One region of the Streptomyces sp. NPDC043876 genome, then DNA from elsewhere that is predicted to be linked to it. Evidence: riboswitches for the same ligand, from Rfam matches in the RefSeq annotation. Region 1 holds a riboswitch; each other region holds the start of a gene.
The links. Region 1 has a riboswitch for cobalamin ahead of AC0693_RS00225 (ribonucleoside-diphosphate reductase subunit alpha). Riboswitches for the same ligand answer to the same signal wherever they lie in the genome.
Positions count from the first base shown of each region.

Region 2: another riboswitch for cobalamin. It lies ahead of cobN (cobaltochelatase subunit CobN); the one in region 1 lies ahead of AC0693_RS00225 (ribonucleoside-diphosphate reductase subunit alpha).
Region 3: another riboswitch for cobalamin. It lies ahead of AC0693_RS32555 (cobalamin biosynthesis protein); the one in region 1 lies ahead of AC0693_RS00225 (ribonucleoside-diphosphate reductase subunit alpha).

Region 1 covers NZ_JBWKDV010000001.1:47,608-54,726, forward strand. Annotated here, with positions in the region: gene AC0693_RS00215 (carbon starvation CstA family protein) at 1-2,153, shown strand, start outside; gene AC0693_RS00220 (YbdD/YjiX family protein) at 2,150-2,347, shown strand; cobalamin riboswitch at 2,674-2,805, shown strand; gene AC0693_RS00225 (ribonucleoside-diphosphate reductase subunit alpha) at 2,970-5,354, shown strand; gene AC0693_RS00230 (ribonucleotide-diphosphate reductase subunit beta) at 5,354-6,382, shown strand; gene AC0693_RS00235 (hypothetical protein) at 6,578-6,703, shown strand; gene def (peptide deformylase) at 6,786-7,119, opposite strand, start outside.
Region 2 covers NZ_JBWKDV010000006.1:433,250-440,368, reverse strand. Annotated here, with positions in the region: gene AC0693_RS21400 (precorrin-2 C(20)-methyltransferase) at 1-999, opposite strand, end outside; gene AC0693_RS21395 (precorrin-8X methylmutase) at 996-1,643, opposite strand; gene cobG (precorrin-3B synthase) at 1,652-3,061, opposite strand; cobalamin riboswitch at 4,029-4,160, shown strand; gene cobN (cobaltochelatase subunit CobN) at 4,201-7,119, shown strand, end outside.
Region 3 covers NZ_JBWKDV010000013.1:53,935-61,053, reverse strand. Annotated here, with positions in the region: gene cobO (cob(I)yrinic acid a,c-diamide adenosyltransferase) at 1-95, opposite strand, end outside; gene AC0693_RS32565 (putative cobaltochelatase) at 95-2,233, opposite strand; partial or broken gene AC0693_RS32560 (cobyric acid synthase) at 2,295-3,935, opposite strand; gene AC0693_RS32555 (cobalamin biosynthesis protein) at 3,932-4,918, opposite strand; cobalamin riboswitch at 4,954-5,101, opposite strand; gene AC0693_RS32550 (hypothetical protein) at 5,207-5,428, opposite strand; gene AC0693_RS32545 (inorganic phosphate transporter) at 5,449-6,720, opposite strand; gene AC0693_RS32540 (alpha/beta hydrolase family protein) at 7,042-7,119, shown strand, end outside.

The DNA of each region.
Region 1 (7,119 bases):
TCACCCCCGTGTCCATCGCCGTCTGGGCCGCCGTCGCCCTCGTCGGCGCCGTCGGCTGGGGCGTGCTCGCCCTCTCCCGCGGCGAGGAGATCTCCGCCGCCTGGCTGCTCGCCGCCGCGCTCGGCTCGTACGCCATCGGCTACCGCTTCTACGCGCGCTTCATCGCGGACCGGGTGCTGAAGGTCGACAAGACCCGCGCCACCCCGGCCGAACGCCTCGACAACGGTGTCGACTTCCACCCGACCGACCGCCGGGTGCTCTTCGGCCACCACTTCGCGGCCGTCGCAGGCGCCGGCCCGCTGGTCGGCCCGGTGCTCGCCTCGCAGATGGGGTACCTGCCGGGCACCATCTGGATCGTCGCGGGCGTGATCTTCGCGGGCGCGGTCCAGGACATGGTGACCCTGTTCTTCTCCACCCGGCGCAACGGCCGTTCGCTCGGCCAGATGGCCCGGGACGAGATCGGTCCCGTCGGCGGCGCGGCCGCGCTGGTCGCGGTCTTCATGATCATGATCATCCTGCTGGCGGTCCTCGCCCTGGTCATCGTCAACGCGCTGGCGGACTCCCCCTGGGGCGTCTTCTCCATCGGCATGACCATCCCGATCGCCCTCTTCATGGGCTTCTACCTGCGGGTGCTGCGCCCGGGCCGGATCACCGAGGTCTCGCTCATCGGCGTCGCCCTGCTGCTGCTCGCCATCGTCGCGGGCGGCTGGGTCGCCGACTCCTCCCTCGCCGACGTCTTCACGCTCGACAAGGAGACGCTGGTCATCTGGATGGTCGGGTACGGCTTCCTCGCCTCGGTGCTGCCGGTGTGGATGCTGCTCGCCCCGCGCGACTACCTCTCCACCTTCATGAAGGTCGGCACCATCGCGCTGATGGCCGTGGGCGTGGTCATCGCCCTGCCGACGCTGAAGATGCCCGCCGTCACCGACTTCGCCACCCGCGGCGACGGACCGGTCTTCGCCGGCTCGATGTTCCCCTTCGTCTTCATCACCATCGCGTGCGGGGCGCTGTCCGGCTTCCACGCGCTGGTCTCCTCCGGCACCACCCCGAAGATGATCCAGAAGGAGACCCAGGTCCGGGTCATCGGCTACGGCGCCATGCTGACCGAGTCCTTCGTCGCGATCATGGCGGTCATCGCCGCCTGCATCATCGAGCCGGGCCTCTTCTTCGCGGTGAACGCCCCCAGCGGCCGGATCGGCACCACCGCCCTGGAGGCCTCCCAGGCGATCGGCGGCCTCGGCTTCTCGATCACCCCGGACGCGCTGACCCAGGCGGCCAAGGACATCGGCGAGACCAGCCTGCTCTCCCGCACGGGTGGCGCGCCGACCTTCGCACTCGGGATGTCGGAGATCTTCTCGTCCGTGGTCGGCGGGACCGCGATGAAGGCGTTCTGGTACCACTTCGCCATCATGTTCGAGGCCCTCTTCATCCTGACCACGGTCGACGCGGGCACCCGGGTCGGCCGGTTCATGCTCCAGGACACCCTGGGCAACCTGCACAAGTCCTTCAAGGACGTCAGCTGGAAGCCGGGCGTCTGGTTCGCCAGCGCGGTCGTCGTCGGCGGCTGGGGCTACTTCCTGTGGGTCGGCGTGAAGGACCCGCTGGGCGGCATCAACCAGCTCTTCCCGCTCTTCGGCATCGCGAACCAGCTGCTCGCCGCCGTCGCCCTCGCCGTCTGCACCACGCTGCTGGTGAAGTCGGGCCGGCTCAAGTGGGCCTGGGTGACCGCGGTCCCGCTGGCCTGGGACGTGGCCGTGACGCTCACCGCCAGCTACCAGAAGATCTTCTCCGACGACGCGACGATCGGCTTCTTCGCCCAGCGCGACAAATACCTGGCCGGGATCGAGGCGGGCAAGGTGCTCAAGCCCGCCAAGACCATGGACCAGATGCACACCGTGGTCACCAACGCCACGGTCGACGGGGTCCTCTCCGCGGTCTTCGCCCTCCTGATCGTCATCGTCCTGCTGGACGCGCTGCGGACCTGCCTGAAGGCCGTCCGCGACCCGGGGAGCGCGGAGCTCTCCGAGGTCCCGTGGTCGGAGTCGAAGATCATCGCTCCGGCCGGCCTGATCCCGACGGCCGCCGAGAAGGCGGAACTGGCCGCCGCGGGTCTGGACTCGGGCGGCGGCCGGGTCAAGGAACCGGTGGCGTGAGCGCCGTCCGGGCGGCGCTGGGCCGGATCCGGTTCTACGTCCGCGAGTTCTCGGGCGAGAGCGCCTACGAGCGGTACGTCGCCCACGCGCGCTCCCACGACCCGCACGCCGAGGTGCCCACCCGCAGGGCCTTCGAGCGGGCCCGCACCGACGCCCGCGAGGCGGACCCCCGCGAGGGCTTCCGCTGCTGCTGAGGAGCCACCGCGAACCGGAGGCCGCCGGATTCCCCGACCGGGAACCCGGCGGCCTCTCGCGTGGGACGGGCCGTCGGCGGCGGGGTCCCGGTCGCCGGTCGCCGGCCGCCCCCACGGCCTCGCCGGGGGACCTGCCCGAGCCCGCCGGAGGGACCGCCGAGGGGCCCTGCCGGGGGCCACGGGGCCTGCGGGAGCCGCCGGACCACCCGGGCCCCGGAGGGCGCCGGAACGCCCGTACCGGCCGTCCTCGCGCCGCCGCATCGGGTGGAGTTGTAGCCGCGCCGACACAACATGTGGGGGTCGCGCAACGAGCGGCCCCCACATGTATGCTCGTGCTCGCTGTCGCCGCAGGGGAATCCGGTGCGAATCCGGAACTGTCCCGCAACGGTATGAACTGCACCCAACCACCCATTGGTGCTGCCGCAAGTCCGAGGACCTGCCGACAGTGCGCCCGGACCGACCGGTCCGGACGCCGATACGTCCGGGCCTCGCGGTTGGGCCGGTGGACGCCGTGTGGAGACGCGCCGAGCCCTGCCCCGGGCCCGCACGTCCGTGCCCGCCCGGCAGCCCCCTCGCCCCGCCCCGTGAGTCGTCCGGAGCCGAGCGAGGGAGAGCCCCCCACGTGACCATCGCGCCTGCCGCACCGCGCGCCGAGTCCGCCCAGCCCGAGGCCACCGAGGGTCCCGGCGCCGCGCTGCTGCGCACCCTCACCGACCTCACCGCCGACCTGGCCGACACCGACCCCGGCCGGGTCGCCGCCGCCGCGCTGCGGGGCCGCAGCTCCGTGGCCGACGAGGCCGAACTGCGCGGCCTGGCCACCGAGGCGGCCGCCGGCCTGATCTCGGAGGACCCGGCGTACTCCCGGCTGGCCGCCCGTCTGCTGACGCTGACGATCGCGGAAGAGGCCGCGGGCCAGGGGGCCACCTCCTTCTCGGCGTCCGTCGCGGTCGGTCACCGCGAGGGCCTGATCGCGGAGCGCACCGCCGCGTTCGTCGCCACGCACGCGACCCGGCTGGACGCGCTCGTCGAGCACGCGGCCGCCGAAGGCGCCGACGACCGCTTCGGCTTCTTCGGTCTGCGCACCCTGCACAGCCGCTACCTGCTGCGCCACCCGATCACCCGCCAGGTCGTGGAGACCCCGCAGTACTTCATGCTGCGCGTGGCCTGCGGCCTCGCCGCGGACGAGAGCGTCCAGGCCGTCGAGGAAGTGGCCTCGCTGTACCGGCTGATGAGCCGCCTCGACTACCTGCCCTCCTCCCCCACGCTCTTCAACTCCGGCACCCGGCACCCGCAGATGTCCTCCTGCTACCTGCTGGACTCTCCGCTCGACGAGCTGGACTCGATCTACGACCGCTACCACCAGGTCGCGCGCCTCTCCAAGCACGCCGGCGGCATCGGCCTCTCGTACTCCCGCATCCGCGCCCGCGGTTCGCTGATCCGCGGCACCAACGGGCACTCCAACGGCATCGTGCCGTTCCTCAAGACCCTCGACGCCTCCGTCGCCGCCGTGAACCAGGGCGGCCGCCGCAAGGGCGCCGCCGCCGTCTACCTGGAGACCTGGCACGCGGACATCGAGGAGTTCCTGGAGCTGCGCGACAACACCGGTGAGGACCAGCGCCGCACCCACAACCTGAACCTCGCCCACTGGGTGCCGGACGAGTTCATGCGCCGCGTGAACGCCGACGCCGACTGGTCGCTGTTCTCCCCGGCCGACGTGCCGGAGCTGGTCGACCTGTGGGGCGACGACTTCGACGCCGCCTACCGCAAGGCCGAGGCGGACGGCCTGGCCCGCAAGACCATGCCCGCCCGCGACCTGTACGGCCGGATGATGCGCACCCTCGCGCAGACCGGCCAGGGCTGGATGACCTTCAAGGACGCCTCCAACCGCACGGCCAACCAGACCGCCGAGCCGGGCACCGTCGTCCACTCCTCGAACCTGTGCACCGAGATCATCGAGGTCACCAACGACGGCGAGACCGCCGTCTGCAACCTCGGCTCGGTCAACCTCGGCGCGTTCGTCCTCGCCGAGACCGGTGAGATCGACTGGGAGCGGCTGGACGAGACCGTCCGCACCGCCGTGACCTTCCTCGACCGCGTGGTGGACATCAACTTCTACCCGACCGAGCAGGCCGGGCGTTCCAACGCCCGCTGGCGTCCGGTGGGTCTGGGCGCGATGGGCCTCCAGGACGTCTTCTTCAAGCTGAAGCTGCCCTTCGACTCCCCCGAGGCGAAGGCGCTGTCCACCAAGCTCTCCGAGCGCATCATGCTGGCCGCGTACGAGGCCTCCTGCGACCTCGCCGAGCGCAGCGGCCCGCTGCCGGCCTGGGAGCAGACCCGCACCGCCCGCGGCGTCCTGCACCCGGACCACTACGCGACCGAGCTGAACTGGCCGGAGCGCTGGGACGCGCTGCGCGCCCGGATCGCCGAGACCGGCATGCGCAACTCGCTGCTCCTCGCGATCGCCCCGACCGCGACGATCGCCTCGATCGCGGGCGTGTACGAGTGCATCGAGCCGCAGGTCTCCAACCTCTTCAAGCGCGAGACCCTCAGCGGCGAGTTCCTCCAGGTCAACGCCTACCTGGTGGCCGAGCTGAAGAAGCTCGGCGTCTGGGACGCGCAGACCCGCGAGGCGCTGCGCGAGGCCAGCGGTTCGGTGCAGGGCTTCGGCTGGATCCCCGCCGAAGTGCGCGCGCTGTACCGCACGGCGTGGGAGATCCCGCAGCGCGCCCTGATCGACATGGCGGCGGCCCGTACGCCGTACCTCGACCAGTCGCAGTCGCTGAACCTGTTCCTGGAGACGCCGACCATCGGGAAGCTGTCCTCGATGTACGCGTACGCCTGGAAGCAGGGCCTGAAGACCACGTACTACCTGCGCTCGCGCCCGGCGACGAAGATCGCCCGCGCCGCGCAGGCCGCCACCCCGGTGGCGCTCCCGCAGGCCGACGCCGACGCCGAGGCGCTGGCCTGCTCCCTTGAGAACCCCGAGTCCTGCGAGGCCTGCCAGTAATGAGTTCCCCCCACAAGAGCGCGGCCGAGAAGAACCTGCTCGATCCGGGCTTCGAGCTGACCCTGCGTCCCATGCGCTACCCGGACTTCTACGAGCGCTACCGGGACGCGATCAAGAACACCTGGACCGTCGAGGAGGTCGACCTCCACTCGGACGTCGCCGACCTGGCGAAGCTGACGCCCGGTGAGCAGCACATGATCGGCCGCCTCGTCGCGTTCTTCGCGACGGGTGACTCGATCGTCTCGAACAACCTCGTGCTGACCCTGTACAAGCACATCAACTCGCCCGAGGCGCGGCTGTACCTGTCGCGCCAGCTGTTCGAGGAGGCCGTGCACGTCCAGTTCTATCTGACGCTGCTCGACACCTACCTCCCCGACCCGGACGACCGCGCGGCGGCCTTCGACGCGGTCGAGGAGATCCCCTCGATCCGCGAGAAGGCGCAGTTCTGCTTCAAGTGGATCAACGAGGTCGAGAAGCTGGAGCGGCTGGAGACGCAGGCCGACCGCCGCCGCTTCCTGCTGAACCTGATCTGCTTCGCGGCGTGCATCGAGGGCCTGTTCTTCTACGGCGCCTTCGCCTACGTCTACTGGTTCCGCTCGCGCGGTCTGCTGCACGGTCTGGCGACCGGCACCAACTGGGTGTTCCGGGACGAGACCATGCACATGAACTTCGCCTTCGAGGTCGTGGACACGGTCCGCAAGGAGGAGCCGGAGCTGTTCGACGACGCGCTCCAGCAGCAGGTCGTCGACATGCTGAAGGAGGCCGTCGACGCCGAGCTGCAGTTCGGCCGCGACCTGTGCGGCGACGGCCTGCCGGGCATGAACACCGAGTCGATGCGCGCGTACCTGGAGTGCGTCGCGGACCAGCGCCTGGTCCGCCTCGGCTTCGCGCCGGTCTACGGCTCCCAGAACCCGTTCTCCTTCATGGAGCTCCAGGGCGTCCAGGAGCTGACCAACTTCTTCGAGCGCCGCCCGTCGGCCTACCAGGTCGCGGTCGAGGGCACCGTCGACCTGGACGAGGACTTCTAGGACGAGGACGCCCGGTCCGCCGCCCGCGGCTCCGGCCGGGCCCCGCACCCCGCGGGGCCTGACCGGATTCCGCCGGTCGTTTGGCCCGTTCCACCCCCACCCGTCAACGCAGGCTGACGTACGGTGGGGGCCACCCGGCCAGAGCCCGCCGCACAGCGCTCCGGCCGGCCCCGCAGTCGACCCACAGGGGTTTCCATGTCTCGTACGCTCCGCATGCTCACGGCCCTCGCCTTCACCGCCCTGATGCTCGGCGGTACGGCGGCCACCGCCTCCGCCACGGACACCGGCTGGACGATCATCGGCCACGGGTCGCGCGGCTGACCCGTCCGCCGCACGTGCGAAGGCCCCGCTCCTCTTCCCGGAGCGGGGCCTCGCGCGGTTGCGTCGTACTGCCTTACGGGTCCTACGGGTTGGGCACCGTCTCGTAGCGCGGGGTGCCCTCTTCCATCTGGCGCAGCGCGTCCTTGCGGTCGCGCTTGGACAGCCGGTCGATGTACAGGTACCCGTACAGGTGGTCCGTCTCGTGCTGGAGGCAGCGCGCGAAGTAGCCGGTGCCGCGCACCTTGATCGGGTTGCCCTGGGCGTCCTGGCCCTCGACCTCGGCGTAGTCGGGGCGGGCGAGGGAGGCGTAGGCGGTCGGGACCGACAGGCAGCCCTCGTTCGAGTCGTCCAGCACGCGCGATGCGGCGGGCAGTTCGACCAGCTTCGGGTTCACCACGACACCGGTGTGGCGGTTG
Region 2 (7,119 bases), on a different contig from region 1:
GTGCCGGACCTGCCCCGGCCGTACGGGCACCCGGTCGAGGTAGGTCGTGTACCCGACCAGCGCGTCCGCGTCGGCCAGCGCGCGCTTCGTCTCCGGCGTCAGCCACAGCGGACCGGCCGGTCCGGTGCCCACCACGACGACCTCGCCGACGGCGCCCGGCGCGGGCGCGGGCCGGCAGCCGGGGTTGCCGATCCGGCTAGGCAGCACGGCGACGGCGAAGTACGGCACCGTCTCGGGGTCGGTGTCCGCGAGCATCCCGGTGCGCTCCCCGGCCATCGTCGCGCGCTCGACGTAGCGCGCCTCGGGCAGCCGCCCGGACGTCTCCATCGCCCGCCGCACGGCGGGGAAGGTGCGGCCGAGTTTCATCACCACGGCGGAGTCGGTGGCCGCCAGACGGGCCGTCAGTTCTTCCTCGGGCAGCGTGCCGGGCAGGATCGTGAGCACCTCCTCGCCCTCGACGAGGGGGGTCTGCAGGCGGGCGGCGGCGGCGCTGACGGAGGTGACCCCGGGGATCACCTCGGTCGCGTACCGGTCGGCGAGCCGCTTGTGCATGTGCATGTACGAGCCGTAGAAGAGCGGGTCGCCCTCGGCGAGCACGGCCACGGTCCGGCCCGCGTCGAGGTGGGCGCCGAGCCGGGCGGCGGAGGCCTCGTAGAACTCCTCCATCGCCCCCTGGTAGCCGCCGGGGTGATCGGTGCTCTCGGTGGTGAGCGGGTAGACCAGCGGCTCTTCGATGTGGTCCGCGCGCAGGTGGGCGGCCGCGATCGAGCGGGCGATGGAACGTCCGTGGCGGGCGCTGTGGTAGGCGACGACGTCCGCCTCCGCGATCACCTGGACGGCCCGCAGGGTCATCAGGGAGGGGTCGCCGGGGCCGAGGCCCACGCCGTAGAGCCGTCCGGCCGCGGCTCCCGTACCGGCGGCACCGGTGGTGGCGGGGGTGGTCGTCGCGCTGGTGGCGCTGGTGGCGCTGGTGGCGCTGGTGGCGCTGGTGGCGCTCATTCTTCCTCGCTCGCGATCGCGTTGACGGCGGCGGCGGCGATGGCGCTGCCGCCGCGCCGCCCCCGGACGATCAGGTGGTCAAGCCCCGAGGGGTGGGCGGCGAGCGCGTCCTTGGATTCGGCGGCGCCGATGAATCCGACGGGCACGCCGATGACGGCGGCCGGGCGGGGCGCGCCTTCCTCGATCATCTCCAGCAGCCGGAAGAGTGCGGTCGGCGCGTTGCCGACGGCGATCACCGAGCCTTCCAACAGGCCGCGGTCGCGCCAGAGTTCGAGGGCGGCGGCGCTGCGCGTGGTGGCCATCTTCGCGGCCAGGTCCGGTACGGCCGGGTCCGACAGGGTGCAGATCACCTCGTTGTCGGCGGGCAGCCGCTTGCGGGTGACCCCGCTGGCGACCATGCGGACGTCGCACAGGATGGGCGCCCCCGCGTTCAGCGCGGCGCGGGCACGCAGCACCACGTCCGGCGTGTACCCCAGATCCTTGGTCAGGTCGGTCATCCCGCACGCGTGGATCATGCGTACGGCGACCTGCGACACCGAGGCGGGCAGCCCGGCGAGGTCCGCCTCGGCGCGGATCGTGGCAAAGGACTGGCGGTAGATCGCGGCGCCGTCCTTCTCGTACTCGAACACTGTGTACTCGCTCATCTCTTGAACTACATCTGCCGCTGAGGCTGCTGGGTGTGCTGGGTCGGGTGGGGCTGGTGGAACGCGGCTTTCGCATCCGCTTCCGCGAGGGCGGCGGTCAGGTCCTCGGGGGTGGCCGGTACGTCCTCCCGCACCGTGTGCCCGGCGCGCGGGCCGGCCACGGTGACGCCGTACCCCCGGGGCCCGGCGACCAGGTCCACCCAGGCGCGGGCGCGCGGGTGCCCGCAGCGCCGCTCGCACCCGGACCAGTGCACGGGCAGCGCCGCGGCCGCGGGGGCCGGTGCGTCCGGTCCGCCCGCCGCGCCCGAACGGGCCACGACCGCGCGGGCGTCGGTCCGTACGTCGGCCAGTGCCTTCGCGCAGCCGGGCCGCCCGGTGCAGGCGCTCACGTTCTCCCACGGGTCGCCGGGCGCCGTCACCAGCCCGGCGTCGGCGAGCCGGGCGAGGGTGTCGGCGGCCGTGGCCGCGCGGACACCGGGAACGACGATCCCGCGCCAGGGCGTGAGCCGCAGGGTCCCGGCCGCGGCGGTGGCCGTGGCGGCGAGCAGGCGCCACTGGGCGCTGGTCAGCCGGCCCAGCGGGGCCAGTACCGAGAGGGCGACGTGGTCCGGGTCCAGCCCCGCCACCGGACCGGGGCGGGGCCCGGGTCCGGTCCGGCGCCGGAAGCCGTGGGCCCGCTCGGCCGAAATGCCCTGCTCCCGCAGCCGATTGAGCAACTCCCCGGACTCCGGGCGTTGTTCGGCGGGAAGCTCGCTCACCCGCCAGGCCTTGGTGCCGGCTTCGCGGACCACGTCGAGGAAGTACCGGGCGACCGTCAGGGCCGCCCGGGGCGCGTCCTGGTGGCCCACGGCGACCGCGTCGGTGTCATCGTGCGTCCACAGCACGGCCATTCCGCGCTTCAGGGCCAGCACGTGCACGTCGGGTGCGAGCGAGGACACGTCGCCGCGTCCATCGTCGAGGGCGAAGAGGAAGCGCCCGGACAGCGCGGCCGCGGGCCCGCTCGCGCACAGCAGCCGGTCCAGCGCGCCGACCCACGGCGTGACGTCGGGGCGGCCCTGCCGGTCGAGCCCGGACAGGGGCGAGGCGACGATGTTGCGGACGCGTTCGTGGGTGGCCGCTGCGGCGGGCAGCAGTTGGGCGGCGGTCAGCAGGGCGGCGAGTTCGCCGCCGCAGCTCGCGCCGAGGCCGCGCAGCTGCGCGTTGCCCCGCGAGGTGAGGTCGAGGTGCCCGTCGCCGAGCCGGTCCGCGGCGTCGGCCACTGCGACGGCGGCATCCGCCGTGAGCAGACCCCCGGGGATCCGGATCCGGGCGAGGTGCCCGTCGTCCGCCGCGTGCAGGCGCAGCGCGCCGGGGCAGGCGTCGCCGCGGTCCCGTATGACGGGTTCGTCCCGGGATGCGGCGGAAGAGGGCGGGGGCATGGCGGCGAGCATACCCACGATCGGCGCCCACCGACCTGTGTCCGTCACCACGCCCCGTCCCCCCGCCCACGCCCCGCCGCCCCATACCCTGCCCGCCCGCATGCCGCCGCCCGGGCCCTGCCACCCGCATGGCGCCGCCGCGCCGCGGCCCGACCTGGCCCGGCACGCCCGCATGCCGCCGACCCCGGCCCGGCACCCCCGGCACGCCGCCGACCCTGGCCCGGCCTGCCCGCATGCCACCGACCCGGCCCGGCCTGGCCCGGCACGCCCGCATGCCACCGCCACCGGCCCGGCACCCCGGCACGCCGCCGCCTCTAGCCCGGCACGCCCGCATGCCACCGACCCGGCCCGGCGCACGCCCAGATGCCGCCGGCCCCGCGGCCCGGGCCTGCGCGCCCGTCAGCCGCCGGTGCGTTGGCGACTGCCGCCATGTGGAGCCTCCGGCGGCGCCTCAAACGCCGGCGAGGCTGAATTTGCCCGCATCCCGGCGCAGCAAATTCCAGCCCCCACACCCTGGCCACACAACCACCCCAGTCCGATCCGGCCTGCCCGGTACCCCGGTCGCCAAATTCAGCCCGCCCGGCGTTTGAGGGCCCGCCGGAGGCCCCACCACCCGCACCCGCCAACACAGCCAAGGCCACCACCACCCCGGCCCAACGACCCACCCGCCTGCCAATCCCAGCCCGCCCAACACCCGCAGCCACACACCCACCCGAGCCAATTCCAGCCCGCCCGGCGCTTGAGGGCACCCACCCCAGGCCCCGCGACCCGCGGCCACACACCCACCCGAACCAAATCCAGCCCGCCCGGCGCTTGAGGGCACACCACAGGCCCCACCACCCGCACCCGCCGCCAAAACCCGGCCCCGCACCACCAAACCCCGGCCCCGCGCCAGCGATCCGCCCCGGGAACCGCCCCCACCTGCCATCCGCTCGCCCCGGCACCTAAGATGGCCCCTCGACGGGCCATTCGGCCCGTCATCGCCGAGGACGGCGACATGGGAGGAAGCCCGGTGCGATTCCGGCGCGGTCCCGCCACTGTGAATCCGGCAGCGCCCCACCGCGCCACCGGGTGAGTCAGGAACTCCCGTCGTCCTCACTGCCCGGGGCGCGGAAACCCCGAGGAAGGCCCGCCGCCGCATGATCCTGCTGCTGTCGACGTCCGACACCGATCTGCTCAGTGCCCGCGCCTCGGACGACGGCCCGGTCCCGTACCGGTTCGCGAACCCTTCCCGGCTCCCCCTCGACGACCTCCCCGCGCTGCTCGACGGCGTGGACCTGGTCGTCGTACGCCTCCTCGGCGGCCTGCGCGCCTGGCAGGAGGGGCTCGACCTGCTCCTCGCCGCCGACCAGCCGCGGCCGGTCGTCGTCCTGACCGGCGAACAGGCCCCCGACGCCCAGCTGATGGAGGCGTCCACCGTCCCCATCGGCATCGCGGCCGAGGCCCACGCCTACCTCGCGCACGGCGGCCCGGCCAACCTGGAGCAGCTGGCCCGCTTCCTCTCGGACACCGTGCTGCTCACCGGCCACGGCTTCGACCCGCCCGCGGCCGCGCCCACCTGGGGCCGGCTGGAGCGCGCGGCAGAGCCCGCCACGGGCCCCCGGATCGCGGTGCTCTACTACCGCGCCCACCACATGAGCGGCAACACCGCCTTCGTGCACGGCCTCGCGGACGCCGTGGTGGACGCGGGCGGCGTGCCCGTGCCGCTGTACGTCTCCTCGCTGCGCTCCCCCGAGCCGGAACTGCTCGCGGAGCTGGCGACGGCGGACGCCATCGTGACCACGGTCCTGGCGGCGGGCGGCACCCGCCCCGCCGAGGCCTCGGCGGGCGGCGACGACGAGTCGTGGGACGCGGGCGCGCTCGCCGCCCTCGACGTACCGATCCTGCAGGCGCTGTGCCTGACCGGTTCGCGCGAGACGTGGATGGAGAGCGACGAGGGCCTGTCCCCGCTCGACTCGGCCAGCCAGGTCGCGGTGCCGGAGTTCGACGGCCGGCTGATCACCGTCCCGTTCTCCTTCAAGGAGATCGACGAGGACGGCCTCCCGGCGTACGTCGCCGATCCCGAGCGGGCCGCCCGCGTCGCGGGGATCGCCGTACGCCACGCCCGGCTGCGGCACACCCCGAACGCCGAGAAGCGGATCGCGCTCGTCCTCTCCGCGTACCCCACCAAGCACTCCCGCATCGGCAACGCCGTCGGTCTCGACACCCCCGCCAGTGCCGTCGCGCTGCTGCGCCGCCTGATCGCGGAGGGCTACGACTTCGGCCCGGCCGAGGAGATCCCCGGCCTGGTCTCCGGCGACGGGGACGAGCTGATCCGCGCGCTGATCGAGGCCGGCGGCCACGACCAGGACTGGCTCACCGAGGAGCAGCTGGCCCGCAACCCGGTCCGCATCCCGGCCGCCGACTACCGCCGCTGGTACGCCACGCTCCCCGGCGAGCTGCGCGAAGGCGTCGAGGAGCACTGGGGGCAGGCGCCCGGCAACATGTTCCTGGACCGCTCGCGCACCGCGGCCGGCGGCGACCCCGACGGCGACATCGTGCTGGCGGCGCTGCGCCGCGGGAACCTGCTCATCCTCATCCAGCCGCCGCGCGGCTTCGGCGAGAACCCGATCGCGATCTACCACGACCCGGACCTCCCGCCCTCGCACCACTACCTCGCCGCCTACCGCTGGATCCAGGCCGCGGCCGAGGACGGCGGTTTCGGCGCCGACGCCATGATCCACCTGGGCAAGCACGGCAACCTGGAGTGGCTGCCCGGCAAGAACGCGGGCCTGTCCGCCTCCTGTGCGCCGGACGCCGCGCTCGGCGACCTCCCGCTCGTCTACCCGTTCCTGGTCAACGACCCGGGCGAGGGCACCCAGGCCAAGCGCCGCGTGCACGCGACCCTGGTCGACCACCTGGTGCCGCCGATGGCCCGCGCGGAGTCGTACGGCGACATCGCGCGCCTGGAGCAGCACCTGGACGAGTACGCGCAGATCTCCTCCATGGACCCGGCCAAGTTGCCCGCGATCCGCGCCCAGATCTGGACCCTGATCCAGGCCGCGAAGCTCGACCACGACCTGGGCCTGGAGGCCCGTCCGGACGACGACGGCTTCGACGACTTCCTGCTGCACGTCGACGGCTGGCTCTGCGAGGTCAAGGACGCGCAGATCCGCGACGGCCTGCACGTGCTGGGTGGCGCCCCGGCCGGCCCGGACCGCGTCAACCTGGTCCTGTCCATCCTGCGCGCCCGCCAGATCTGGGGCGGTACGACGGCGCTTCCGGGCCTGCGCGAGGCGCTCGGCCTGGACGAGGCCGCGCCCACCCGGACCTCGGCCGACGAGGTGGAGGCCGTGGCCCGCACCCTCGTCGAGGCCATGGAGGCGGCCGACTGGGCCCCTTCGGCCGTCGCCGCGGTCGCCGAGGGCCACCCGGCCGGCGTCGCGGACATCCTCGCCTTCGCCGCGACCGAGGTGGTCCCGCGCCTGGCGGCCACGACGGACGAGCTGACCCACGCGGTGCACGCGCTGGCGGGCGGCTTCGTCCCGGCGGGCCCGTCCGGTTCGCCGCTGCGCGGGCTGGTCAACGTCCTGCCCACCGGCCGCAACTTCTACTCCGTGGACCCGAAGGCCGTCCCCTCCCGCCTCGCGTGGGAGACCGGCCAGGCCCTCGCGGACTCGCTGCTGACCCGCTACCGCACGGACAACGGCGAGTGGCCCGCCTCCGTCGGCCTGTCCCTGTGGGGAACGAGCGCCATGCGCACCGCGGGCGACGACGTGGCCGAGGCGCTGGCGCTGCTCGGCGTCCGCCCGGTGTGGGACGAGGCCTCGCGGCGCGTGACGGGCGTCGAACCCGTCCCGCTCGCGGAGCTGGGCCGTCCGCGCATCGACGTCACGCTGCGCATCTCGGGCTTCTTCCGCGACGCGTTCCCGCACGTCATCGGCCTGCTGGACGACGCGGTACGGCTGGCGGCGGGCCTGGACGAGCCCGCGGAGCAGAACTTCATCCGGGCCCACGCCCAGGCGGACCTGGCCGAGCACGGCGACGAACGGCGCGCGACCACCCGTATCTTCGGCTCG
Region 3 (7,119 bases), on a different contig from region 1:
CCGGGTCCGGTGTGGACGAAGACCAGCGGCCGGTTGCGGCGCTGGCGCGTCGTGAGCCCGTCGTCGGGAACGACGGACGGCTGTCCCTGCGGCATTAAGCGGCCCTCCTGTGGGTCGGGGATGAGGTACGTACGTTCTTCACGAGCCCGGCCAGCGAGTCGGCCCGCAGCCCGTCGAGGGTCACCGCGGGGCCGCCCAGGTCGGCGGCCAGCAATCCGGCCAGCCCCAGCCGGACCGGACCCGCCTCGCAGTCCACGACCACCGAGGCGACGTGCTCGCCCTGGAGCAGCAGCGCGGCCCGGCGCGCGAGCGCCCGGGCGTCACCGCCCGCCGGACCCGCCGAGGTGGCGCGCCCGTCGGTGACGACCACCAGCAGCGGGCGGCGCGACGGGTCGCGCAGCCGCTCCACGCGCAGCACCTCGTGGGCCTTGAGCAGCCCCGCCGCCAGCGGGGTGCGCCCGCCGGTCGGCAGCTGCTCCAGCCGGGCCGCCGCCGCGTCCACCGACGAGGTGGGCGGCAGCGCCAGCTCGGCGCCGGCGCCGCGGAAGGTGATCAGGCCGACCTTGTCGCGCCGCTGGTAGGCGTCCAGCAGCAGCGACAGGACCGCGCCCTTGACCGCGCCCATCCGCTTGCGGGCCGCCATCGATCCCGAGGCGTCGACGACGAAGAGCACGAGGTTGCCCTCGCGGCCCTCGCGCGTCGCCTGGCGCAGGTCGTCCTTGCGCACGACCAGGCCGCGGCCGCTGCGCCCGCGGGCCAGCTGGTGCGGGGCGGCCGCCTGGACGGTCGCCGCGAGGTGCAGCTTGGTCAGCTGGCCCCGGGGGCGTTGCGCGCCGGTCGTGCGCCCGTGCGCGGTACGGGCCCGCGAGCGCCGCCCGGACGCGCCCTCGCCGAGCCCCGGGACGCTGAGCATCTTGGTCCGGAAGGGGTCGGCGGCGCGCACGGCCGCCTGGGTGGGTCCTTCGGCCGCGTCGGCGCGGGCCGGGGCGGGCTCGGGGGCCCCTTCCGGCTCCGCGGGACCGGCCGGTCCGTCCGCCTCCGGCGCGTCCGCCGGTCCGGTCTGCGGCGCCGGGTCCTGCCCGTGGCCCTGCGGCGGCAGCCCGCCGCCGTCCGGGCCGCCGTCGGGGTCTCCGTCGGGGCCGTCCCCGGGGCCGCCCTCCGGTCCGCCGTCGTCCGGACCCTCCGGCTCCGGCTCCGGGCCGGGCTCGGGCTCGGGCTCCTCGTCCGGGAACCCGTCGAGGATCTCGTCCAGCTTGTCCTCGTCCAGCCCCGGCGCGTCGAAGGGGTTGCGCCGCCGCCGGTGCGGCAGCGCCAGCAGCGCGGCCTGGCGCACGTCCTCCTTGCGCACGTCGGTGCGCCCGGCCCAGGCCGCCAGCGCGGTGGCGGTGCGCGCCATCACGATGTCGGCCCGCATCCCGTCGACTTCGAAGGCGGCGCAGGTCGCCGCGATCTGCATCAGCGCGCCGTCCCCGAGCACCACCCGGCCCAGCAGCGCCCGGGCCGCGATCACCCGGGCCCGTACGTCCGCCTCGTCACCGGCCCAGCGCGCGGCGAAGCCCGCGGAGTCGTCCTCGTACGCGAGCCGGCGGCGCACCACCTCGACGCGCTGCGCGGGCTCCCGGGAGGCGGCGACCTCGACGGTCAGCCCGAACCGGTCCAGCAGCTGCGGCCGTAGCTCACCCTCCTCCGGGTTCATCGTGCCGACCAGCAGGAAGCGGGCGGCGTGCCGTACGGAGACGCCCTCGCGCTCGACGTAGGAGGCGCCCATCGCGGCGGCGTCGAGGAGCAGGTCGATGAGGTGGTCGTGCAGCAGGTTGACCTCGTCGACGTAGAGGATCCCGCGGTGCGCGTCGGCCAGCAGGCCCGGTTCGAAGGCCTTCACGCCCTCGGACAGGGCCCGTTCGATGTCCAGCGCGCCGACGAGCCGATCCTCGGAGGCGCCGACGGGCAGCTCGACCATCCGCGCGGGGCGCGCGGCGGCCGGGCCGGGCTCGTGCGGGCCGTCGGGGCAGGCCGGATCCGGCGCGGTGGGCGCGCAGCTGAACCGGCAGCCGGGGACGACGTCCACGTGCGGCAGCAGCGTCGACAGCGCGCGGACGGCGGTGGACTTGGCCGTCCCCTTCTCGCCGCGCACGAGCACGCCGCCGACCGCGGGGCTCACCGCGTTGAGCAGCAGCGCGAGGCGCAGGTCGGTTTGACCGACCAGTGCGGTGAACGGGTAGGGGGTGCTCACGTGTTGCTCACTCCTTCGAAGGTGCGGACCGTACCCGGGGCTCCGCCCCGGACCCCGCGCCTCAATCGCGGGCGGGGCCGGAGGGTGTCAGCCCGTCCGGCGTTTGAGGACCGGGTCCGGGCGGAGCCCGGTTTCGGGAAGGGGCGGGGTGGGGGAGAGCCCCGCAGGGCCCGGGGCGCCGTCACGGCGCGCCCGGCGGCAGGAACGGGAGCCCCGCCGGGGCGCCGGACTCGATCAACCGCAGCAGCGCATCGGTATCGGCGTGCTCCTCGATCAGATCGCCGAGCAGATCCAGCTGCTCCTCCCGCAGGGAGCCGAACGACGTGTCCGGGGCCGGAACGAACCGGCGGCCGGCGGCCCGCGCGACCTCCCGCAGGAAGGCCCGCCGGAAGCCATCGCTCTCCAGTGACCCGTGCCAGTGGGTGCCCCACACCTCACCGACCCGGCACCCGTCCAGGAAGGGGGTGCCGCCCCGCACATCGGCGACGCCGTGGTGGATCTCGTACCCCTGGACGCTCTCGCCCAGCGCGCTCCCGCTCGGCCGCGCGAGGGTCTTCTCCCGCTCGAAGCGGACCCGCACGGGCAGCAGCCCGAGCCCCTCGACGACCCCGGCCCGGGACTCGACCTCGTCCTCGATGGACTCGCCCAGCACCTGGAAGCCACCGCAGACGCCCAGCACCGGACGCCCCTCGGCGGCCCGGCGGGCCAGCGCGTCGGCGAGCCCGCGCTCGCGCAGCCAGGCCAGCGCCTTCACGGTGCCCCGGGTGCCGGGGACGACGACCAGGTCGGCGTCGGCCAGTTCCTCGGCCCGGTCCACGAACCGCACCACGACGCCCGGTTCGGCGGCCAGCGCGTCCACGTCCGTGAAGTTCGACATCAGCGGGACCGCGCACACCGCGATCCGCAGCACGTCCTCGCCGACCGGCGGGGCGACCACGGACTCCCGTACGGCGCCGCGCAGCGAGACCCGCAGGCCGTCCTCCTCGTCGATGCCGAGCCCGTGCCGGAAGGGCAGCACCCCGTAGGTCGCCCGCCCGGTCAGCCCGCGCAGCATCTCCATGCCCGGCTCCAGCAGGGACACGTCCCCGCGGAACTTGTTGACCAGGTACCCCGCGATCAGCGACTGGTCCTCGGGCGACAGCAGGGCCGTCGTACCGAAGAAGGAGGCGAAGACCCCGCCGCGGTCGATGTCGCCGACCACGACCACCGGGAAGCGCGCGGCCCGCGCGATCCCCATGTTCACGATGTCCGTGCGCCGCAGGTTGATCTCGGCCGGACTGCCCGCCCCCTCGCAGATCACGGCGTCATACGTGCCCCGCAGCTGCTCCAGGCAGTCCGTGACGATGCCGAGCAACTGCTCCTGCCTCCCCCCGTGATAGCCGCGCGCACTCATCTCACCCACCGGCTTGCCCAGCAGCACGACCTGGCTGCTGCGGTCGCTGCCGGGTTTCAGCAGCACCGGGTTCATCAGCGCGGTGGGTTCGACCCGCGCCGCCTGGGCCTGCATCGCCTGGGCGCGGCCGATCTCGGCGCCCTCCAGGGTGACGAAGGAGTTCAGCGACATGTTCTGTGCCTTGAAGGGCGCCACCTTCACGCCCTGGCGGGCCAGCCAGCGGCAGATGCCCGCGGTGACCACGCTCTTGCCCGCGTCGGAGGTGGTGCCGGCGACCAGGAGTCCGCCGCCGCGCCGTGCGCCGCTCATGCGCTTCCCTTCGTCGTACGACCGGATGCGCGGCGTGACGCGCGCAGTGACGACACCAGCGACCGCAGGGCCACGCATGCCCCGAGGGAGATCCAGGTGACCCGGCGCGAGAGCCGTACGGCGCGCTCGATGTCCGGGGCGTCGACCGGACGGCCCGCCGCCCCGTTCAGCACCGCCCGGTGCTCCACGCGCCCCGCGTACGCCAGGGTCCCGCCGAGGCGGACCCCGAGCGCGCCCGCGAAGGAGGCCTCCACCGGGCCGGCGTTCGGGCTGGGGTGGGCGGCGGCGTCCGCGCGCCAGGCCCGTACGGCGCCCCGCCGGTCGGGTCCGGCCGCCACGGCGGCCAGCGCGGTCAGCCGGGCGCCCGGCCAGCCCGCGACGTCGTCGAGCCGGGCCGAGGCCCAGCCGTAGCGCAGGTAGCGCGGGGAGCGGTGGCCGACCATCGCGTCCAGGGTGTTCACGGCGCGGAAGAACAGCAACCCGGGCACCCCCGCCAGGGCGCCCCAGACCAGCGCGCCGACGACGGCGTCCGAGGTGTTCTCGGCGACGGACTCCACGACGGCGCGGGCGATCTGCTGCTCGTCCAGGGCCTGCGGGTCGCGTCCGCACAGGTGCGGCAGCCGCTCCCGGGCCACCTCGGTGTCCCCGGCGGCCAGGGCGCCCCCGATGGCCCGGGCTTCGCGGCCCAGCGAGGTGCCGCCCACCACCGCCCAGGTGGCGGCGGCGGTCAGGGCGATGCGGGCGGCGGCGGGCCGGGAGCGCACGGCGCGGGCGCCGAGCGCGCCGACGGCGGCCGCGCCCCCCGCGCACACCAGGGCGTGCAGGGCGCCCCGGGCCCGGCTGTGGCCCCACAGGGCCCGTTCGACGGTGGCGGCGGTCCGCCCGAAGGCGGCGACGGGATGCCCGCGGCGCGGATCACCGAGGATCCGGTCGCCGATCAGGCCGGCCGTCGCGCCGTACGCGAAAACGCGATCGGCACGCATGTGGCAGGTAGGTCCTCACTCAGGGTCCGCGCCCTGGTTCGACGTGTCCGGTGGCGAGAGTTCCTGGCTTCCGGGGAGCCGTCGGCTCCTCGGTGACAGTGGCGGGACCGCGCCGGATTCGCACCGGACTTCCTCTTCATGCCGCCGTGTTGGCTCCGGCAGTCCACCACGCCCCGCGAACGCCCGTCAACTTGCCGTTGACCTGCGAAAGCTCCCCCCGGCGGTGGGCCGGAGGGAGCTTTCGGACGTGCTGGGGCGGGTGGGACGCGCGGGGGTGGCCGCGCGGCGTCAGCTGACGATCAGGTAGATCGCGTAGCCGACGGCCACCGCGCAGAGCGAGAAGCAGGCGTAGGCGCCGGTGCGTGCCAGGTGGGCGGCGCCGCCCCGGCCGGTCGCGGCCTCGTGCTTCGACAGGCCCACGATGCCCAGGGTGAACAGGGTCACGAGGGCGACGGTGGCGGAGAGGCTGACGCCGAACACGGAGCCGAGTGCTGCCCAGTCGATCTTCATACTGCCGATTCCTCTGTGGGTCAGACCGCGGCGGCGGGAGCCGCCGGGGCCGGGGGAGCGGCCGGTGCCGGGGTGGGGATGGTCGCCTTGAAGGCCTCGTCCGTGACCGCGGCGGTGGTGCCCGCGAGCGGCGGAACGACGACGGCGGCGATCGCGGTGGTGACCACGCCGGGAGCCTCGGCCGGGGCGTCCGGCGTGCCGTTCACGTTGGTGTGGTCGACGACCTGGCGGCGCGAGACGAGCCAGATGGCGACGCAGGAGCCGACGAGGAAGAGCGCGACGGCGGCCACGCCGACGTCACCGGTCCGCATGACGAGCTCGGCGCCCGCGGACACCAGGGCGGCGGCCGGCAGGGTCAGGCCCCAGGCGATGAACATCCGGCTGGCGGTGGACCAGCGGACCACGCCGCCCTTGCGGCCCAGGCCCGCACCCATGACCGCGCCGGAGCAGGCGTGGGTGGTGGAGAGGGAGAAGCCGAGGCTGGAGGAGGCCAGGATGACGCTGGCGGCCGAGGTCTGGGCGGCGAAGCCCTGCTGCGGCTGGAGGTCGGTCAGGCCGCTGCCCATGGTGCGGATGATGCGCCAGCCGCCCAGGTAGGTGCCCATCGCGATCGCCATGCCGGCCGAGAAGATGACCCAGACCGGCGGGTTGGAGCCGGGGGCGAGCGCACCGCCGGCGACCAGCGCCAGGGTGATGATGCCCATGGTCTTCTGCGCGTCGTTGGTGCCGTGCGCCAGGGAGACGAGTCCGGCCGAGGCGATCTGACCGGCCTTGTAGCCCTTGGCCGAGGTCTTCTCGTCGACGTTCTTGCCCACCTTGTAGGTGAGCCGCGAGGCCAGCATCGCGGCCACTCCGGCCACGATGGGCGCGGCGACCGCGGGGAGCAGCACCTTGGTGACGAGCGTGCCGCCGTTGACGGCGCCGAGACCGGCGGAGGCGACGGCCGCACCGACCAGGCCGCCCATCAGGGCGTGCGAGGAACTGGACGGCAGGCCGACCAGCCAGGTGACGAGGTTCCAGAGGATGGCGCCGACCAGCGCGGCGAAGATGACCTCCGGCTGGATGCCTTGCTCGTTGACCAGGCCCTTGGAGATCGTCTTGGCGACCTCCACGGACATGAACGCGCCGACGAGGTTCAGCACGGCGGACATGGCCACCGCCGTCTTGGGCTTGAGTGCGCCGGTCGAGATGGTGGTGGCCATCGCGTTGGCCGTGTCGTGGAAACCGTTCGTGAAGTCGAACACGAGAGCGGTAATGATCACGATCCCGAGGAGAAGCGTTATGTGCTCCATTTACCCAGGCTTCTGTTTGACGTCAGTGGCTCGCCGACCGTAGGCAACCTGAGTGAACGGAAGATGAACTGGACCGGGCGGAGCGGTGTACCGATCCGGGGACGGTTCGCCGCGCTCGTCCCCATTGGACCGCTGATGCACCTGTTTACGCACGTCAGGGGCTGGATGGACCCCCGGCCGACCGGGGGTCTCCCACCCCGCCGTCGCGTGCGTCCGGGACCCCGGGTGAGACCCGGATCACGCCCGCCCGGCGCGCGTCCCCGGTCACCGGAACGACCGCCTCCACTGGCCGGGCCCGCCGCCCCGGCCGACACTGGAGCGGTGCCCCCCGCAACCACGACGGCAGCGGCCGTCACCGCCGCCCTCACCGCCGCCGGACTGGCCGCTGCCGCCGGGGTG